DNA from 3 places in the Dickeya chrysanthemi NCPPB 402 genome. Region 1 is predicted to be linked to each of the others. Evidence: predicted binding sites of a transcription regulator. Region 1 holds the regulator's gene; each other region holds the start of a gene.

What was found. Region 1 encodes sigma-54, which starts transcription at its own class of promoters, with help from an activator protein. Its sites were predicted from a motif close to GTTGGCACANNTTTCGCTNT; they were not measured.
Region 2: a site for sigma-54 is predicted at 3,532-3,551, ahead of DCH402_RS04265 (gamma-glutamyltransferase family protein). Genes of this name have one in related genera too.
Region 3: a site for sigma-54 is predicted at 3,191-3,210, ahead of glnK (P-II family nitrogen regulator). Genes of this name have one in related genera too.

The regions. Positions count from the first base shown of each region.
Region 1 is NZ_CM001974.1:4,253,289-4,259,244, forward strand. It holds gene kdsD (arabinose-5-phosphate isomerase KdsD) at 1-182, shown strand, start outside; gene kdsC (3-deoxy-manno-octulosonate-8-phosphatase KdsC) at 230-796, shown strand; gene lptC (LPS export ABC transporter periplasmic protein LptC) at 793-1,362, shown strand; gene lptA (lipopolysaccharide ABC transporter substrate-binding protein LptA) at 1,340-1,918, shown strand; gene lptB (LPS export ABC transporter ATP-binding protein) at 1,934-2,659, shown strand; gene rpoN (RNA polymerase factor sigma-54) at 2,708-4,141, shown strand; gene hpf (ribosome hibernation promoting factor) at 4,166-4,453, shown strand; gene ptsN (PTS IIA-like nitrogen regulatory protein PtsN) at 4,543-5,031, shown strand; gene rapZ (RNase adapter RapZ) at 5,223-5,956, shown strand, end outside.
Region 2 is NZ_CM001974.1:948,607-954,562, forward strand. It holds gene hpxZ (oxalurate catabolism protein HpxZ) at 1-275, opposite strand, end outside; gene DCH402_RS04255 (AtzE family amidohydrolase) at 272-1,684, opposite strand; gene hpxX (oxalurate catabolism protein HpxX) at 1,681-1,878, opposite strand; gene DCH402_RS04265 (gamma-glutamyltransferase family protein) at 1,903-3,492, opposite strand; gene DCH402_RS04270 (MurR/RpiR family transcriptional regulator) at 3,727-4,566, shown strand; gene DCH402_RS04275 (transporter substrate-binding domain-containing protein) at 4,842-5,633, shown strand; gene DCH402_RS04280 (amino acid ABC transporter permease) at 5,643-5,956, shown strand, end outside.
Region 3 is NZ_CM001974.1:3,463,884-3,469,839, forward strand. It holds gene DCH402_RS15175 (YbaY family lipoprotein) at 1-253, opposite strand, end outside; gene tesB (acyl-CoA thioesterase II) at 472-1,335, shown strand; gene amtB (ammonium transporter AmtB) at 1,449-2,741, opposite strand; gene glnK (P-II family nitrogen regulator) at 2,785-3,123, opposite strand; gene DCH402_RS15195 (SmdB family multidrug efflux ABC transporter permease/ATP-binding protein) at 3,417-5,210, opposite strand; gene DCH402_RS15200 (SmdA family multidrug ABC transporter permease/ATP-binding protein) at 5,203-5,956, opposite strand, start outside.

The DNA.
Region 1 (5,956 bases):
ACAGCGCCGGCATCGTCGATGTGATGACGCGCGGCGGTATTCGGGTGACGCCGCACACACTGGCGGTGGATGCGCTGAATCTGATGCAGTCTCGCCACATTACCTCGCTGCTGGTGGCGGAGAATGATCGTCTGCTGGGGATTGTTCACATGCACGATATGCTGCGCGCGGGTGTGGTATAAGCCCGGCACCCGAGCACCACAGAATAAAAAACCAAGGATATGAGTGAATGAGTGAAAACCGGCCGCAAACCGATACCTGTTATGGGCCTGTCGATACCCTGGTCATGCAGCGTGCCCGTGATATACGTCTGTTAATCTGCGATGTCGACGGCGTGCTCTCTGATGGCCTGATTTATATGGGAAATCAGGGTGAGGAGTTGAAAACCTTCAACGTCCGCGATGGCTACGGTATTCGCTGCCTGCTGACATCGGATATCGACGTGGCGATTATCACCGGCCGCACATCGCAATTGCTCATCGACCGCTGCCAGACATTGGGGATACGCCACTTATATCAAGGTCAGTCTGATAAGCTTTTGGCCTTCCGCGAGCTGTTGGATACACTGTCGCTCACCGCCAGTCAGGTTGCTTACATCGGCGATGATCTGATCGACTGGCCGGTGATGGCCGAAGTGGGGTTGAGCGTCGCCGTGGCCGACGCCCACCCGCTGTTGCTGCCCAGAGCGCATTACGTCACTCGCATTGGCGGCGGCCGCGGCGCAGTCAGAGAGATTTGCGATCTTATTCTGCTGGCGCAGGGTAAACTGGATTTTGCCAAAGGGCTGTCGATATGAGTAATACGAAACGCTGGCTGACGCTGTTGCTGGCATTGATTGCGCTGGTGTTGATCGGGTTAAATCTGACGACTCAACGGGCCGGAAACGGGCCATCGGAAGTGCAAAATAACGATCCGGCCTATACCATGCAGCAAAACATTACCGTGGTCTATGATCCGACCGGAAAGCTGAGCTACAAACTGGTGGCTGAAAAAGCGGAACACTACAATGCAGAGCAAGTGAGCTGGTTTACTCAACCGGTAGCGACCATGTTCAATGAACAAGCGATCGCGACCTGGTCGGTGCGCGCTGATCGCGCCAAGCTGACCAAAGACCGCATGCTTTATCTGTATGGTCACGTTGAGGTCAATAGTCTGACCAACGATTCGCAACTGGAGCGAATTAAAACGGATAATGCGCAGATTAATCTGGTTACGCAGGATGTGACCTCGGATGACGAAGTCACCCTGTACGGTGTCAACTTTACTTCTAACGGACTGAAAATGCGCGGGAACCTGCGCAGCAAAACCGCCGAGCTGATCGATAAGGTAAAATCCTATTATGAAATCCAACCAAAAAATTAATGTCTTACACAGCATTCTGATCGCCAGCTCGCTTTTTGCCGTCAGCATTCCGGCACTGGCGTTGACCGGAGACACCGAGCAGCCTATCCACATTACCTCCGACCAGCAGGCGCTGGACATGCAGGGCAATGTGGTGACGTTCACCGGCAACGTCCTCGTCACGCAGGGTTCAATAAAAGCACAAGCCGACAAGGTGGTCGTCACCCGCCCTAACGGCCAGCAAGGTCACGAAGTGATCGAAGGCTATGGTAACCCGGCCACCTTCTACCAAATGCAGGACAATGGTAAGCCGGTGAAAGGCCATGCCCAGAAAATGCGTTACGAGATGGATAAGCAACTGGTCATCCTGACCGGCGATGCTTACCTGGAGCAACTGGACAGCAACGTTAAGGGCGACCGCATTACTTATCTGGTGCAACAGCAGCAGATGGAAGCCTTCAGTGATAAGGGTAAACGCGTCACGACCGTGCTGGTTCCGACACAGTTGCAGGACAAAGGCACGCAGAATGGTGCCAAGCCGGCCGGCAACACCGGCAAACCCGCCAAACAACAGTGAGTAATGTGCTAATCCATGGCAACACTAATCGCCGAAAATCTGGCCAAGGCGTATAAAGGCCGCAAAGTGGTGGAAAACGTCAGCCTGAATGTCAATTCGGGCGAAATCGTTGGGCTGCTCGGGCCCAACGGCGCCGGGAAGACAACCACCTTCTACATGGTTGTCGGTATCGTCCCGCGCGACGAGGGCCGCATCGTCATCGACGGTGAGGACATCAGCTTGCTGCCGTTGCACGATCGCGCCCGCCGCGGTATCGGCTACCTGCCGCAGGAAGCGTCGATTTTCCGGCGACTCAGCGTGTACGACAACCTGATGGCGGTGCTGGAAGTCAGAAAAGATCTGACCCGGGAACAGCAGCAGGATCGCGCCAACGAACTAATGGAAGAGTTTCACATTGTTCACCTGCGCGATAGTCTGGGACAATCGCTGTCCGGCGGTGAACGTCGTCGGGTGGAGATCGCCCGGGCGCTGGCTGCCAACCCCAAATTCATCCTGCTGGACGAACCCTTTGCCGGGGTAGACCCTATCTCGGTTATCGACATCAAAAAAATCATTGAACATCTGCGCGATAGCGGGCTGGGGGTACTGATTACCGACCATAATGTCCGCGAAACGCTCGATGTCTGTGAGCGTGCTTATATCGTTAGTCAGGGCCAGCTTATTGCCCACGGCTCTCCGATGGATATACTGGCGAATGAGCAGGTAAAACGAGTCTATCTGGGCGAAGGCTTCCGACTCTGATAACGTCATGTATTAGGTTGATAATTCAAAAGGAAGTTAACCCACGTTATGAAGCAAGGTTTGCAACTCAGGCTCAGCCAGCAACTGGCTATGACACCGCAGTTACAGCAGGCCATCCGCCTGCTGCAGTTGTCCACGCTTGAACTCCAGCAGGAAATCCAACAGGCGCTGGAAAGCAACCCGTTGCTGGAGCAGGCCGATATTCATGACGAAGTGGAAACCCAGGAAAGCAGCGACAGCGAAACGCTGGACACCCGCGAGGCGCTGGAGCAAAAAGAGATGCCCGACGAGTTGCCGCTCGACGCCGCCTGGGATGAAATCTACACCGCCGGTACGCCGTCCGGCACCAGCACCGACTACCGTGACGAAGAGCTGCCGGTCTATCAGGGTGAAACCACACAGACGCTGCAGGATTACCTGATGTGGCAGGTGGAGTTGACGCCGTTTTCCGATACCGACGCCGCCATCGCCACGTCCATCGTGGATGCGGTGGACAGCACCGGTTACCTGACGGTGTCGCTGGACGATATCCGCGACAGTATCGGTAATGACGAGGTGACGCTGGAAGAGGTGGAAGCGGTGCTCAAACGCGTACAGCGTTTTGACCCTGTCGGCGTGGCCGCCCGCGATTTACGCGAATGCCTGCTGGTACAGCTGTCCCAGTTCGACAGCGGCATTCCCCGTCTGGCTGAAGCCAAACTTATCGTTAGCGAATACCTTGATCTGCTCGCCAACCATGACTTCCGCACCCTCATTCGTACCAGCCGCCTCAAAGAAGAGGTATTGAAAGAAGCGCTGGCGCTGATTCAATCGCTCGATCCGCGCCCAGGTCAGTCGATCAATACCGGCGAATCCGAGTATGTGATTCCGGACGTACTGGTGCGCAAGATACAGGGACAGTGGACGGTGGAGCTCAATACCGACAGCGTACCCCGGTTGCAGATCAACCAGCAGTACGCCGCCCTCGGCAACAGTGCGCGCAACGACAGCGACGGGCAATTCATCCGCAGCCACCTGCAGGAAGCCCGCTGGCTCATCAAGAGTCTGGAAAGCCGTAACGATACCCTGTTGAAAGTCACCCGTTGCATTGTGGAGCAACAACAGGCGTTCTTCGAACACGGTGAAGAATTTATGAAACCCATGGTGCTGGCGGATATCGCTCAGGCCGTGGAGATGCACGAGTCCACCATTTCCCGCGTAACGACCCAGAAATTTCTGCACAGTCCGCGCGGTATTTTTGAGCTGAAGTATTTCTTTTCCAGTCACGTCAACACCGACAGCGGCGGCGAGGCATCATCCACCGCCATCCGTGCGCTGGTGAGAAAACTCATTGCAGCGGAAAATCCCGCTAAACCGCTAAGCGACAGCAAACTGACCTCACTGCTTTCCGAACAGGGAATCATTGTGGCTCGCCGAACTGTCGCCAAGTATCGAGAGTCTTTATCTATCCCGCCGTCAAACCAACGCAAACAGCTGGTTTGACCCCTACATGAGAAGGAAGACGATATGCAGCTTAACATTACCGGACACCATGTCGAAATTACGGATGCTCTGCGCGAATTCGTAACCTCAAAATTCGCCAAACTTGAGCAATACTTTGATCGTATCAATCAGGTGTACGTGGTATTGAAAGTGGAAAAGATCCTGCACATTGCAGATGCCACGATCCACGTCAACGGAGGTGAGCTGCATGCCACATCGGAAGCGGGTGATATGTACGCCGCCATCGATCTGCTGATCGATAAGCTGGCGAGACAGTTAAACAAACATAAGGATAAACTGAAACAGCACTGATTTCGCCGTTTCAGGTGCAGGGACAGCGACCAGCCTGCCGCATGGCAGGCTGGTAACCGAAGGCAACAGTGTCGTTAAGTGAACGTATCATGAACAACGAGCCCGTTATGCAACTTAGCGCCGTCCTCCGTAAGGAGTGCACGCGTAGCGCTGTCCACTGTCAGAGCAAAAAGCGTGCACTGGAAATCATCAGTGAACTGGCCGCCAGACAGCTCAACTTGCCGCCGCAGATGGTGTTTGAAGCCATTCTGACCCGTGAGCGCATGGGCAGTACCGGTATCGGCAACGGCATCGCCATTCCGCATGGCAAGCTGGAGGACGAAAATACGCTCGGCGCAGTCGGCGTCTTTATCCAGTTGGAACAGCCGATAGCGTTTGACGCCATCGACAACCAACCGGTCGACCTGCTTTTTGCCTTGCTGGTTCCTGCTGAACAATGTAAAACCCATTTACATACCTTATCGCTCGTCGCCAAACGGCTGGCGGATAAAACCGTATGTAAGCGCCTGCGCGCAGCGCAAGATGATGATGAACTGTATCAGATCATGACGGAAGCGGATCTGCCCGACCAACCCTGATGGCTGGTGGCGCCCGTTTTAAGCGCTATCCGGCGTATGAGCGGGAACAGCGCATATAACAACACTATGTCATGACAATACGTGCGACGTCAGGCGCAAGCCTGACAGAATGCCGGCTTAGCCGGGAAAATGAAGTTAGCTAACTGTGGCGGTGGACATTCACCATCCTGCTGCCAGGGGGGAGTCGTCAGATGGTGCTGATGATTGTCAGTGGTCGTTCAGGTTCGGGAAAATCCGTAGCACTGCGCGCGCTGGAAGACATGGGTTTCTATTGTGTAGATAACCTGCCGGTGGTATTGCTGCCCGAACTGGCGCACACGCTGGCGGAACGGAACATCTCCGCGGCGGTCAGCATTGACGTGCGTAACCTGCCGGAAACGCCGGAAGTGCTGGAACATGCCCTGACCCGCCTGCCTCAAAGCTTTTCGCCCCAATTGCTGTTTCTAGACACCGATCGTAATACGTTGATCCGGCGCTACAGCGATACCCGGCGCCTGCATCCGCTCTCCAGCAAGAACCTGTCGCTGGAAAGCGCTATTGATGAAGAAAACGATCTGCTCGAACCGCTGCGTTCCCGTGCCGATCTGATCATCGATACCTCGGAAATGTCGGTGCACGAGCTGGCGGAAATGCTGCGTACCCGTTTACTGGGTAAACGCGAACGTGAACTGACTATGGTGTTCGAATCATTCGGCTATAAACACGGCATCCCGATTGATGCCGACTATGTATTTGACGTGCGCTTCCTGCCGAACCCGCACTGGGACCCGAAATTACGCCCGATGACAGGGCTGGATAAACCGGTGGCGGCATTTCTTGACCGGCATACCGAAGTCCACAATTTCATCTATCAGACCCGCAGCTATCTGGAACTGTGGTTGCCGATGCTGGAAACCAACAACCGTAGCTATCTTACCGTCGCTAT
Region 2 (5,956 bases), 1.4 Mb from region 1:
GCCATGTCGCGGCCGTAGGTGGTGATCACGGTGTTGTGCAACTGCCTGTCCAGCCCGGCTGACGGGCGGGCGGCGCGAAATTCGCGGATCTGCTCAATGCCGTACAGGTTTTCAGACGCGCCGTAACGCACGGTGCGTTCATCGTGCCAGAACAACTGGTCTAGTACCTCAACATCGTTGCCGGTCAGCGCCTGTTCATAGCGGTAAAAGGCGTCGGTGACCTCGGCCAGTACCTCGGGCAGATTAATGTCGGACGTAGTGCTCTCGGGTGTCATGCGGAAAGTCCTTGTGGGTGAAACGTCATGGGCGGCAGCGCCTGCGCGATGCCCTGCTGTTCAAGATGCCAGGCGGCGTGCAGCGCGACGTCCTCCCGCCACGGCGCGGCGATTAACTGCACGCCGATCGGCAATCCACCGGCGGTTGCCAGCGGCACGGTGACCACCGGCAGACCAACGAACGAAATCGGCTGGGTCAACATGCCCATGCTGGCGCGGATCGGTAAATCGGTATGGTTGATACGCATGGTTTCCTGGCCGATCGGCGTTGCCGGGCAGGGCGTCGCCGGGGCAATCAGCAGATCGGTATCGTTGAACAGCGCCAGCACTTCGCGGCGGAAATGATCACGGAAACGCTGGGCCTGCACATACCAGGCGGCGGGGATCATCGCACCGGCCAACAGTCGTTCACGCGAAAGCGGCTCAAATTGATCCGGTGCGTCGCGCAGCGCCGGCAGGTACTGATTACCGCCTTCGCTGGCGGAAAGAATAAACGCCGCGGTACGCGCCAGCGCAGCATTATCCAGTGTCACCTCGCTGTCGGCATTTAAGGCGTCGGCGACTTGCTGCACAGCGGTGGTGGCCTGTTCATCGCACCATTGCGCGAAGTAACCGCCCAGTACCCGGCTGCGCAGCGGCGCGGCGTCCGCCAGTGAAGGCACCGTGGATCGCAGTGGTTGATCCGCCTGAAACCGATCGGCCGGATCACGGCCTTGCAGTACGTCATACACCAGCGCCAGATCGTCTATGCTACGCGCCAGCGGGCCGATGTGATCGAGGCTGCCGACAAACGGCTGGGTTCCCTGACGTGATAACCGGCCAAACGTCGGCTTCAGCCCGAAGATACCGCACAACGAAGCGGGAACGCGGATCGACCCATTGGTGTCGCTGCCCAGCGCAAAATTCACCAAACCGGCCGCTACCGCCGCCGCCGAGCCGCCGGATGAGCCGCCGGCGATGCGTGTCAAATCGTGCGGGTTGCGGGTGGCGCCGTAGTGGCTGTTCTCGGTGGTAAAACCGTAGGCGTAGGCATCCATATTCAGCAGGCCGGAGAGCAACGCCCCCTGTGCTTGTAGCTGGCGTACGGCGAATGCATCCTGAGCGGCCGCTGGGCGCTGGCTGAACAGCCTGGCGCCGGCCAGGGTGGTTTCGCCGGCGACATCGAACAGGTTTTTTACCGCATAGGGTACGCCAGCCAGCGCGGGCAGCGGCTCACCTAACCGGCGCTTGAGGTCCACGCCGTTGGCTTCCGTCAGCATACGTTGTGCCGTGACGGCGGTATAAGCATTGACAGCCGGGTTGTGCTGTTCGATGCGCGCGAGCGTGTCGCGGGCGATGTCGATGGCGGAAAGGTGACCGGCCGCCAGCTCAGCCTGCAACGAGCGGATAGACAGTTGCGCGGGATTCATGGCCGGTAGACCCCCGCCACTTCCTGACGCTCATCCAACGGGAACGCCATCAGCGGCTGCGCCATCGCGGCGATGCGGCTGAACTGGACGTGCAATTCCTGACGACGGGCGTTATTCAATTCCAGCCCCATCAGGACTTCCATTTGTTGCAGGTACGCGGCCAGCGTGTCCTGATCGATATCCCTGTTTTTCATAATTAGCACCTTAGGGTTGAAAAATTAATAGCCGACCGCGCTGCCGTTGCTGCGCGGATCGCTGGCGCCTTCCAGCATGCCGTTGACGTGGCGAACAATGGCACCGGCGTGACCGACGGTTTCGCTAAATCCGGTAAGCAGTTCCACATCGTGGCCGAGAGTACGCAACGCATCGACGGTGGCCGGCGTGAAACGCTCCTCCAGTTTGAGCGTATCGGACGACTGCCCCCAGGTTCGCCCCAGCAACCAGCGCGGCGCCGTAATCGCCTGTTGTAACGGCACGCCTTGCATCACATGACGAATGAACAGCGCGGCCTGCGTCTGTGGCTGACCGTCGCCGCCCATTGAGCCGTAGACCATCGTGCGCCCGTCAGACAAGCGCGCCGCCGCCGGGTTGAGCGTGTGAAAGGGTTGTTTGCCCGGCTCCAGCGCCAGCAAGTGGGCTGGGTCCAGGCTGAAAGAAGCGCCGCGGTTTTGCCACAGCACGCCGGTGCCCGGCAGCACCATGCCGCTACCGAATTCGTGATAAATACTCTGAATGAACGAAACCGACACCCCGTGGCGATCGCACACGCCCATCCAGACGGTATCGCCCGGCCCTTTGCCTTGCCCCCAGGGGGCGGCTATGCGGGTGTCTACACGGGCGGCGAGCGTCTGCAAAGGGGTATCAGACAGCAGCGCCTGAATATCCTGCGTGATCAGTTTCGGGTCGGTGATGTATTTGTCGCGTAGCCCAAACGCCAGTTTGGTGGCTTCTACTATGCGGTGAATGGTCTGGCTGTCGCTCAAGTCCGCCATCCCCAGCCTGTCGGTAATCCCCAGAATCGCCAGCGATACCAGCCCTTGCGTCGGCGGCGCCAGGTTAAACACTTCGCCTTTGCTGTGTTTCAGCACCAGCGGCGTGGTGCGGCGGGCACGGTAATCCGCCAGGTCGCCGGCGGTGACCGGCAGGCCCAGCGCGGCCATCTGTTTCGCCATGCGTGCCGCCAGCGCGCCGCGATAAAAGCTGTCCAGCCCGTCTTGCGCCAGTTGTTGCAGGGTATCGGCCAGATCCGGCTGGGTAAAACGGCTGCCGGTACGTGGAATGGTGCCTTGCGGCATGAATACGCGGCGGAATTCGGGGAAATCGCGCAGTTCGTGCTGGCGGCTGGTCAGCGCGTCTTCTTGCGACTGGGTGACCGGTATGCCGTGGCGGGCGTAGTGGATAGCGTCTTCCACTAGCTGCGCCAGCGGTAAGGGCGTACCGAGATCCAGTTCAGCGGCGTAATCCAGCGCTGCCTGCCATCCGCCTACCGTCCCGGCGACGGTCAGTGCGGCGTTGGGGCCACGGTGAGGAATACGGCTTTCACCGGCGTAGCGAGCGCGGGTCGCCAGCGAACCGGCGGCACCGCTGGCGTCAATGGCGATCGGAGCGCCCTGCGGCGGTACGATCAACCAAAAACCATCGCCGCCCAGACCGTTCATATGCGGGTAAACCACGGCTATCGCTGCGGCAGCGGCCACCATCGCTTCAATGGCATTGCCTCCGGCACGCAAAACACGCTGCGCGCTGGCGCTGGCAAGATGATGCGGTGTGACCGCCATGCCCGACGGGGCGATATGACTTTGCATCATGAGGATAAGGCTCTTAGTAGACTGTAGGGTGGTCGATGCTAAGCAAAAGCCGTTCCATCTTTTCTGCTTGCTGCCGACCAACGGTTGTATGCTATGTTCATCATAACGTCGAAAAGATGAAACAAAAGTTACAGTGTTCAAACTGACAACGTTCAAACTTACCGTCTTCACACTTATCGTCTTCAAACATATCGTTTTCAAACTTATCGTTTTCAAACAATGACAAGGGCAGGCATGAAGCAGATTGACGAACGGTTGCGCAGCCGGTACAGCGAACTGTCGCCGCAAGAGCAGCGGGTGGCGGAGTTTATCTTCGACCATCTGGACGACCTTATCAGCTACAACAGCGCCGAGCTGGCGCGGCTGAGCGGCGTTTCCAAGGCTACGGTCAGCCGTCTGTTCCGCCGCCTCGGCTACCCCAGCTACCGCGAAATGCGTGATGAGCTGCGCACCCTGCGCCAGAGCGGGATGCCGTTGACCGATAATCGGGACGCGGTGCAGGGCAACACGCTGCTGGCGCGTCATTACAAGCAGGAGATGGCCAACCTGACGCAGTGGGTCAACCAGATCGATCCGCAGCAGTTCGGCGCGGTGATCGCCGCGCTACAGCAGGCCCGGCGCGTGTGTATTCTCGGGCTGCGCAACAGCTACCCGGTGGCATTGCACCTGCGCCAGCAACTGTTGCAAATCCGCCCGCAGGTGCCGTTGCTGGCGCAGCCCGGCCAGACGCTGGCGGAAGAACTGACGGATCTCGACGAGCGGGATGTCGTGGTGGTGGTGGCGTTTCGCCGCCGCCCGCGCCTGATTCTGCCAGTGTTGCAGCAACTGCACGCCCGCCGGATTCCGGTGTTGCTGCTGTGCGAGCCGCAGGTGCATACGCTGCCGACGCTGGCCTCCTGGTCGCTGACCGCACCGCTGGACAGCGTATCAGCGTTTGACAGCTACGCCGGCGCCATGAGTCTGGTCAATCTGATCAGCAACGCGCTGCTGCACCAGATGCTGGCGGAAGGGCGTCAGCGTATCCACGATATCGCCGATCTTTATCTGCAACTGGACGAGCTGGAGCAGCGCTAACCACGCGTCTTACTGGTGCAAATGTCCTTTTTTGGTGCAATCGATTCCCGTTTTAATGCCCTGTCATTGTGCGCTGCGGACTGAACGTCGGGCGCCTTGCTATACCCTCCATCTCCCTGTGATTCCCTGAATCCGCCGCTGTTACCCTTTGCCTGTCGCTACAAAACATCGGCTGATTATCTGGCATACATTTTGCTTTTTAATCTGCAACAAAGGTTTCAATATTTTTATTGAAGAATCTTTGGTTTCAAATTAATTTAACCGGGGGCACAGCAATGAAGATCGGAAAACGTGTTTTGGCAGTAGTTGGCGCAGCGCTGTTGATGGCTCAGGCAGGACAAGCGATGGCGGATCAATGGCAGGATATCCAGAAGCGCGGCGTACTGCGTGTTGCGGTGCCGCAGGACTTCCCGCCGTTTGGTTCGGTCGGCACCGATTTGCAGCCGCAGGGCTACGACATCGACATGGCCCGCTACCTGGCCGATGAGATGAAACTAAAGTTGCAGCTGGTGCCGGTGACCAGCGCCAACCGTGTGCCGTATTTGCAGACCGACAAGGTCGATCTGGTGATTTCCAGCCTGGGTAAAAATGCGGAACGTGAAAAAGTGATCGACTTCAGTAGCGCTTATGCGCCGTTCTTCCTGGGCGTGTTCGGCCCGAAAGAGACGGATGTCGGCGCGCCGGCGGCGTTGCAAGGTAAAACCGTCGGCGTGACCCGCGGTGCGGTGGAAGACATGGTGCTGACCGAGACTGCGCCCAAAACCGCCGACATCAAGCGCTATGAAGACAACAACACCACGCTGTCGGCTTATATGTCCGGTCAGGTGCAGTATATCGCCACCGGCAACCTGGTGGTGGCGGCGATTGCCGAGAAGAACCCGGCGAAAGCGCCTGTCGCCAAATTCATGCTGAAAGACTCGCCCTGCTACATCGGCCTGAAAAAGGACGAGCCTGCGCTGAAAGCGAAAGTCAACGAGCTGATTGAAAAAGCGCTTAAGGACAACACGCTCAACGGCCTGTCCGAAAAATGGCTGAAAGCGCCGCTGCCGGCCAATCTGGGCGCCTAAGGATACGCCATGACTTATCAGCTTCATTTCGCGGCGCTGTGGCCATACTGGCCGGAGTTACTGGCCGGCTTGTGGGTCACCGTACAACTGACGACGATGGCGACACTCGGCGGGATTGCCATCGGCATTGGCGGTGCGGCATTACGCAGCGGTAAGCCGACCCTCGTCAGCCGCTTGTGGGGCTTGTACGTCGAGCTTATCCGCAATACGCCGTTTGTGGTGCAACTGTTTTTCATCGTGTTCGGTCTGCCGGGGTTGGGGCTCAAACTCACCGCCGGGCAGGCCGCCCTGCTGGCGATGTTGGTGAACCTGGGTGCTTACAG
Region 3 (5,956 bases), 790 kb from region 1:
TCACTTTTGATGGCGCATCCGGGATAGACGCATCAGACACTGTCACCGTCAGTACAGAATCTGGTGGTAGTGCGATTTTTTGGCGAATATTGACTGTGCCAGTCACGGCAGGCATGCCGCTAACGGGTTGAGAAAGCGTCTGAGCCTGCCCCGTTGCCGGCGCAGTTAACTCAGAAGAAACACTATGGCTATTCACGCAACCAGAGAGCGCGATCGATACCGTAATACCGCTAAAGATATGCCATAATCTCATAGGCTAAGCCTCCTTAATTATTTTATTCAGGATGCGATCAGTTAAACCGCATCTGTTAAGAAGTATGAACCAACCAGCATCATAATTATGGTGGAAAATTCTGATAGTTATAACATCCCCAGTAATACCCAGGATCCGCCAGGACGATTTAAGGAAAACCGGTTCATTTATACGATGAATTTATTTGCGTAATCACATTACTCTCCCAAGGCAGAACTATGAGTCAGGCATTACAACATCTTCTCGACCTACTACATCTGGAAAAACTGGAGGAGGGTCTGTTTCGCGGCCAAAGTCAGGATCTGGGGTTACGTCAGGTATTTGGTGGACAGGTGGTGGGTCAGGCCTTATCTGCCGCCAAGCAGACTGTACCGCCGGAACGCGCTATCCACTCGTTTCACAGCTATTTCTTACTTCCTGGCGATAGCCAGAAACCCATTATTTACGATGTTGAAACGCTACGAGACGGTAACAGTTTTAGTGCCAGACGCGTCAGCGCTATTCAAAATGGCCGTTCGATTTTTTACATGACCGCCTCATTTCAGACTCGCGAAAGTGGCTTCGAACACCAAAATGAGATGCCATCAGTCGCGCCACCTGACGATTTACTGTCGGAACAGGAAATTGCCCGTAGCATGGAACACCTGATTCCACCCGCCATGCGACAAGTTTTTACTAACGATCGGCCAATTGAGATTCGGCCGGTAAAATTTCACAATCCATTGAAAGGTGAAACATCGCCTCCCGTCAGGCAAGTATGGTGCCGTGCCAACGGCACTATGCCGGATGACGAGCGTACTCACCAATATCTTCTCGGTTATACCTCCGATTGCAACTTCCTGCTTACGGCTCTGCAACCTCATGGCGTAGGGTTTCTTGAACGTGGTATGCAAGTTGCAACCATTGATCACTCCATGTGGTTCCACCGGCCGTTCCGGCTGGATGACTGGTTGCTTTACTCCGTCGAAAGCCCCTCAGCTTCCGGTGCCCGCGGATTTGTTCGCGGTCAGTTTTACACCCGAGACGGCATTCTGGTCGCTTCCAGTGTGCAGGAAGGTGTAATCCGGCGTCACAGCCAATAGCCTCTCCCTTACACATAAAAAATGCCAGTCAGTGGCTTAACTGACTGGCATTACCTTTCTCAAGGTGGTTTTTATTTATTACGGTGACGAGATTGCCGATCACCAAGAGGCGATTACTGGTTGTATGCGTTCTCGCCGTGGCTGTTGACGTCCAAACCTTCGCGTTCCTGCTCTTCCGGTACACGCAGGCCGACAGCGATATCCGCAACTTTAAAGGAGATGAATGCAGCGACACCGGACCAAATGATAGCGACGATCACGCTAAACAACTGCACCCATACCTGATGAGCCATTGTCACGCCTTGCGCATAACCGATACCACCCAGTGATGAAGCGGTAAACACGCCTGTCAGCAGGCAACCTACGATACCGCAAACACCGTGTACGCCAAACACATCGCAGGGATCGTCGACACGCAGCCATTTTTTCAGAACGGTTACGCCCCACAAGCCGGCGAACCCACCAGCGAAACCGATGACCATGGCACCACCGACACCCACGGTACCGGCAGCCGGCGTAATAGCAACCAGACCTGCGATACAACCAGAACAAGCACCCAACAGTGATGGCTTACCACGAGTAATCCACTCACCCACGACCCACGCCAGAATCGCAGCAGCGGTAGCCACTACCGTGGTCAGGAATGCCAGACCGGCGATATTGTTGGCGGCAGCGGCAGAGCCGGCGTTAAAACCGAACCAACCGATATACAGAATAGCGGTACCGATGAACACCATCGGCAGGCTGTGCGGCTTGAAAGCCTCCTTACCAAAACCAACGCGTTTACCCAGCAACAGCGCTCCCACCAAACCGGCTACCGCTGCGTTAATATGCACCACAGTACCGCCGGCGAAGTCCAGCGCGCCATCGGCTGCCAGATAACCGCCGCCCCATACCATGTGGGTCATCGGCAGATAAGATAAGGTGAACCACAGTGCAGAGAAAATCAGCACAGCAGAAAAACGGATACGTTCACCCAATGCACCCAGTACCAGGCCTACGGTAATACAGGCAAAAGATGCCTGATAAGCAACATGAATAAACTGGTAGAAAGTACCGCTGACTGAATTGATATCAATGCCATTCAACATGAAGTTGGTCAGGCCGCCGAAAAATGGGCTACCGGCGCTAAACGCCACGCTGTAGCCATAAATAACCCACAGAATACAAACCAGCGCAAACGCCACCGTTATCTGCGTCAACATAGACAGCACGTTTTTGCTGCGAATCAGACCGCCGTAAAACAATGCCAAGCCGGGAATGGTCATGAACAGCACCAGAGCGGTACAAATCATCATGAACGCATTATCCGCTTTATCCACTGCAGGTGCCGGCGTATCCGCCATAACCCATGCCGGAAGCATGGTTGCCGCCCCTAAACCTAACGACAAGGAAAATTTCTTCATTTTTTCATTCATCCCTATTTAATAAGGCTAAATCAGGTAGTTGTTATAGTGCGGCTTCGTCAGTTTCGCCGGTGCGAATGCGGATGACACGCTGCAGCTCCGCGACAAAAATTTTGCCGTCGCCAATCTTACCGGTGTAAGCAGCTTTGCTGATGACGTCGATCACCTCATCTAATTGGTCATCCGCGATCGCGATATCAATCTTCACCTTCGGTAAAAAGTTAACGCTGTATTCTGCGCCGCGATACAGTTCTGCATGTCCTTTCTGACGCCCAAACCCTTTCACCTCAGTGACGGTGAGCCCCTGGATGCCCACAGAAGACAGCGCTTCACGTACGTCTTCCAATTTGAACGGCTTAATTACCACAGTAACCAGTTTCATCATCATCCCCCTAACCATGTAAGTTCAGGCCTGTGCCCGTCACTCTCAATATGTCCACGCATCACTTAAAGCAAATCATGTGCCATAAATCACATACCGATATAAAAGTGATGAAACGTGACGCTTTAACGACGGAAAGGAAGATGACTGAATGAAGTATGGTCAATGAATGGGAAAAACAGGAGCACGTGACGCACAAAAATGGTGCGCCACGCCTAATTTCAGTGCGTATCACTGCACACTGAGGAATGCTCTGCCAAATTATGGTGCGAAACGCTGCACCGTGCTGACAATCAGGGTGTCTGAGAGATCAATTCACCGGAATCATGCGACGATGAAAAGGTCAATGCGCTGCTCGCCTGCTGCAATTGATACATTTGGTAGTATCGTCCTTCCTTCGCCAGCAACTGTTCATGCGTTCCCTGCTCTACTGTTCTGCCATGATGCAGCACCAAAATATGGTCAGCCTCAACAATGGTGGACAATCGATGGGCAATCACGACCAGAGTGGTATGAGCGCGTACCAACCGCAGTGCGCGCTGAATGGCCTGTTCGGTGCCGGAATCGATATTGGCGGTTGCCTCATCAAGAATCAGAATTCTGGGCGTCGCCACCAGCACCCTGGCCAACGCCAGCAATTGCTTTTGCCCGACAGACAGGTTATTACCCTGTTCGCCAATACGACTATGAATCCCGTCGGGCATTTCTCGCACCAACGGTGCCAGTTGTACTGCCTCCAACGCCTGCCAGACCTTTTCCTCACTGATGTCGCGCCCCAACGTGACATTCGCAAACATAGAATCAGCCAGAACGACCGGATCCTGCTGTACCATCGCCACATGCTGACGCAACACCTGATGCGACAGGGTTTGCAAAGGTCGGCCATCCAGGCGGATCTCCCCGCTGTCCGGTACGTAATACCCCATCAGCAGGTTTGCCAGCGTACTTTTACCGCTCCCGGTGTGCCCAACCAACGCGACGAATCCCCGGTCCGGTACATTCAACTCAATATGATGCAATACCGGCTTGTCTTTACGGTAAGAAAACGTCACCTGCCTGATATCGATACGACCGCTTTCCAACGCACGAACATCGTCGCCGTAACGCTGACGAGTACCATCCATCAGTTCAAAAATACGCTCCCCGGCAACAACCGCTTGCTGCAGCATCGATTGCTGGGTAGTGAGTTCAATCAGCGGTTCGTTCAAGCGCCCCAAATAGTTGATAAAGGCATACAACACACCAACCCCAACAGAGCCGACAGCACTGAATCCAAATTGCAGCAACAAGCCGCACATCACCAATGCCGAAAACAGGCTCAGTAACGGACGCAACAGAAACCCATCCAACCTCAGCGTCTGCATCCTTGTCTCATAGTGCGACCAACTGGCATCACTCAGCTTCTTACCAAACCTCATCTGCTGGCGAAACTGCTGGATGACGCTCATGCCGCTAATCGACTCGTTGAAGCCATCATTGATATCCGCGAGGTAGCTACGCATCCGGCGGACAATCGGCGTGCTGTAACGTTGATAAATCACCATAACCATCGCCACAGCCGGAAAAATCGCCGTAGCCACCAGCGCCATACGCCAGTCCAGGCTAAACATGGCTATCAGCATCGCTCCAATCAGAGCTGCGCTGCGCAACACACTGCCTACCACCATCACATACAGATCCCGCACGACCTCCGTATCATTGGTTACGCGGGAAATTAATTGCCCGACGGGTTGCGTGTCGAACACAGCCAACGGTTGGCGCAAAGCCGCATCCATCACATCCGTGCGCAACTGCTGCACGACGCCCACGGCAACGCGATTGAACATCAGCGCCTGAATATAATGTAATAGCGCCGCCATCCCCTGCAGCAGAATATATCCCACCGCCAGCACGGTTGCCATCATGAGCGGAAACTCACCTTTACTTACCAGGTGGTCGATGAAATAGCTCACCAGTACCGGCCCTGCGACTTCCGCGCCAGCCGCTATCCATAACAGCAACACACCGGTTCCCACCGTTTTTTTCCACGGCAATCCATAAGCCAACAGCCGCTTCAGCGTCGGCCATAACGCCTGGGAATTATTCATTCGGTTGTTCCTCTCGGGGGGAATCATCCAGAGCGGCTTCCAGTTGTTGATAGCGATACATATCGCGATACCATCCAGGCTGCTGCGATAATTGCTCATGATCGCCACGTTGCGCCACATGGCCTTGCTGCAGTACCAGAATTTCATCGGCATCCACCAGCGCAGACAAACGATGCGCGCTGATAATCAGAGTCCGTTGCCGTCCCCACTGCCGCAGGTTGCTCAAAATCTGGTGTTCCGTGCGTCCATCAACCGCGGACAGCGCATCATCCAGCACCAGTATCTCGGCCTCCAGCAGCAACGCGCGGGCAATAGCGATGCGCTGTTTTTGCCCTCCAGACAGCATCACCCCCCGCTCCCCCACCTCAGTCTGGTATCCCTGAGGCAGACGCAAAATGTCATCATGGACATTTGCCAATCGAGCCGCTTCTTCGATCTGTTGCCGGGAAGCATCAGGCCGACCTAATGCAATATTATTGGCGACAGAGTCCGAAAACAGGAATGGCGTCTGACCAACCACGGCAAACCGCCCACGCAGCGCATCCAACTGGATGTCATGCAACGGTTGCCCATGATAGGCAATTTGCCCCTGTTCAACATCAAAATAGCGCAGCAACAATGCCAGCAACGTGCTCTTTCCTGAACCGGTTGGGCCACACAGCCCTAACGTTTTACCCGGGAGCAGCGTAAAACGGACATCATTAATGGCTGATGTCGAGTGCCCAGGGTAATGGAAAGCGGCGATC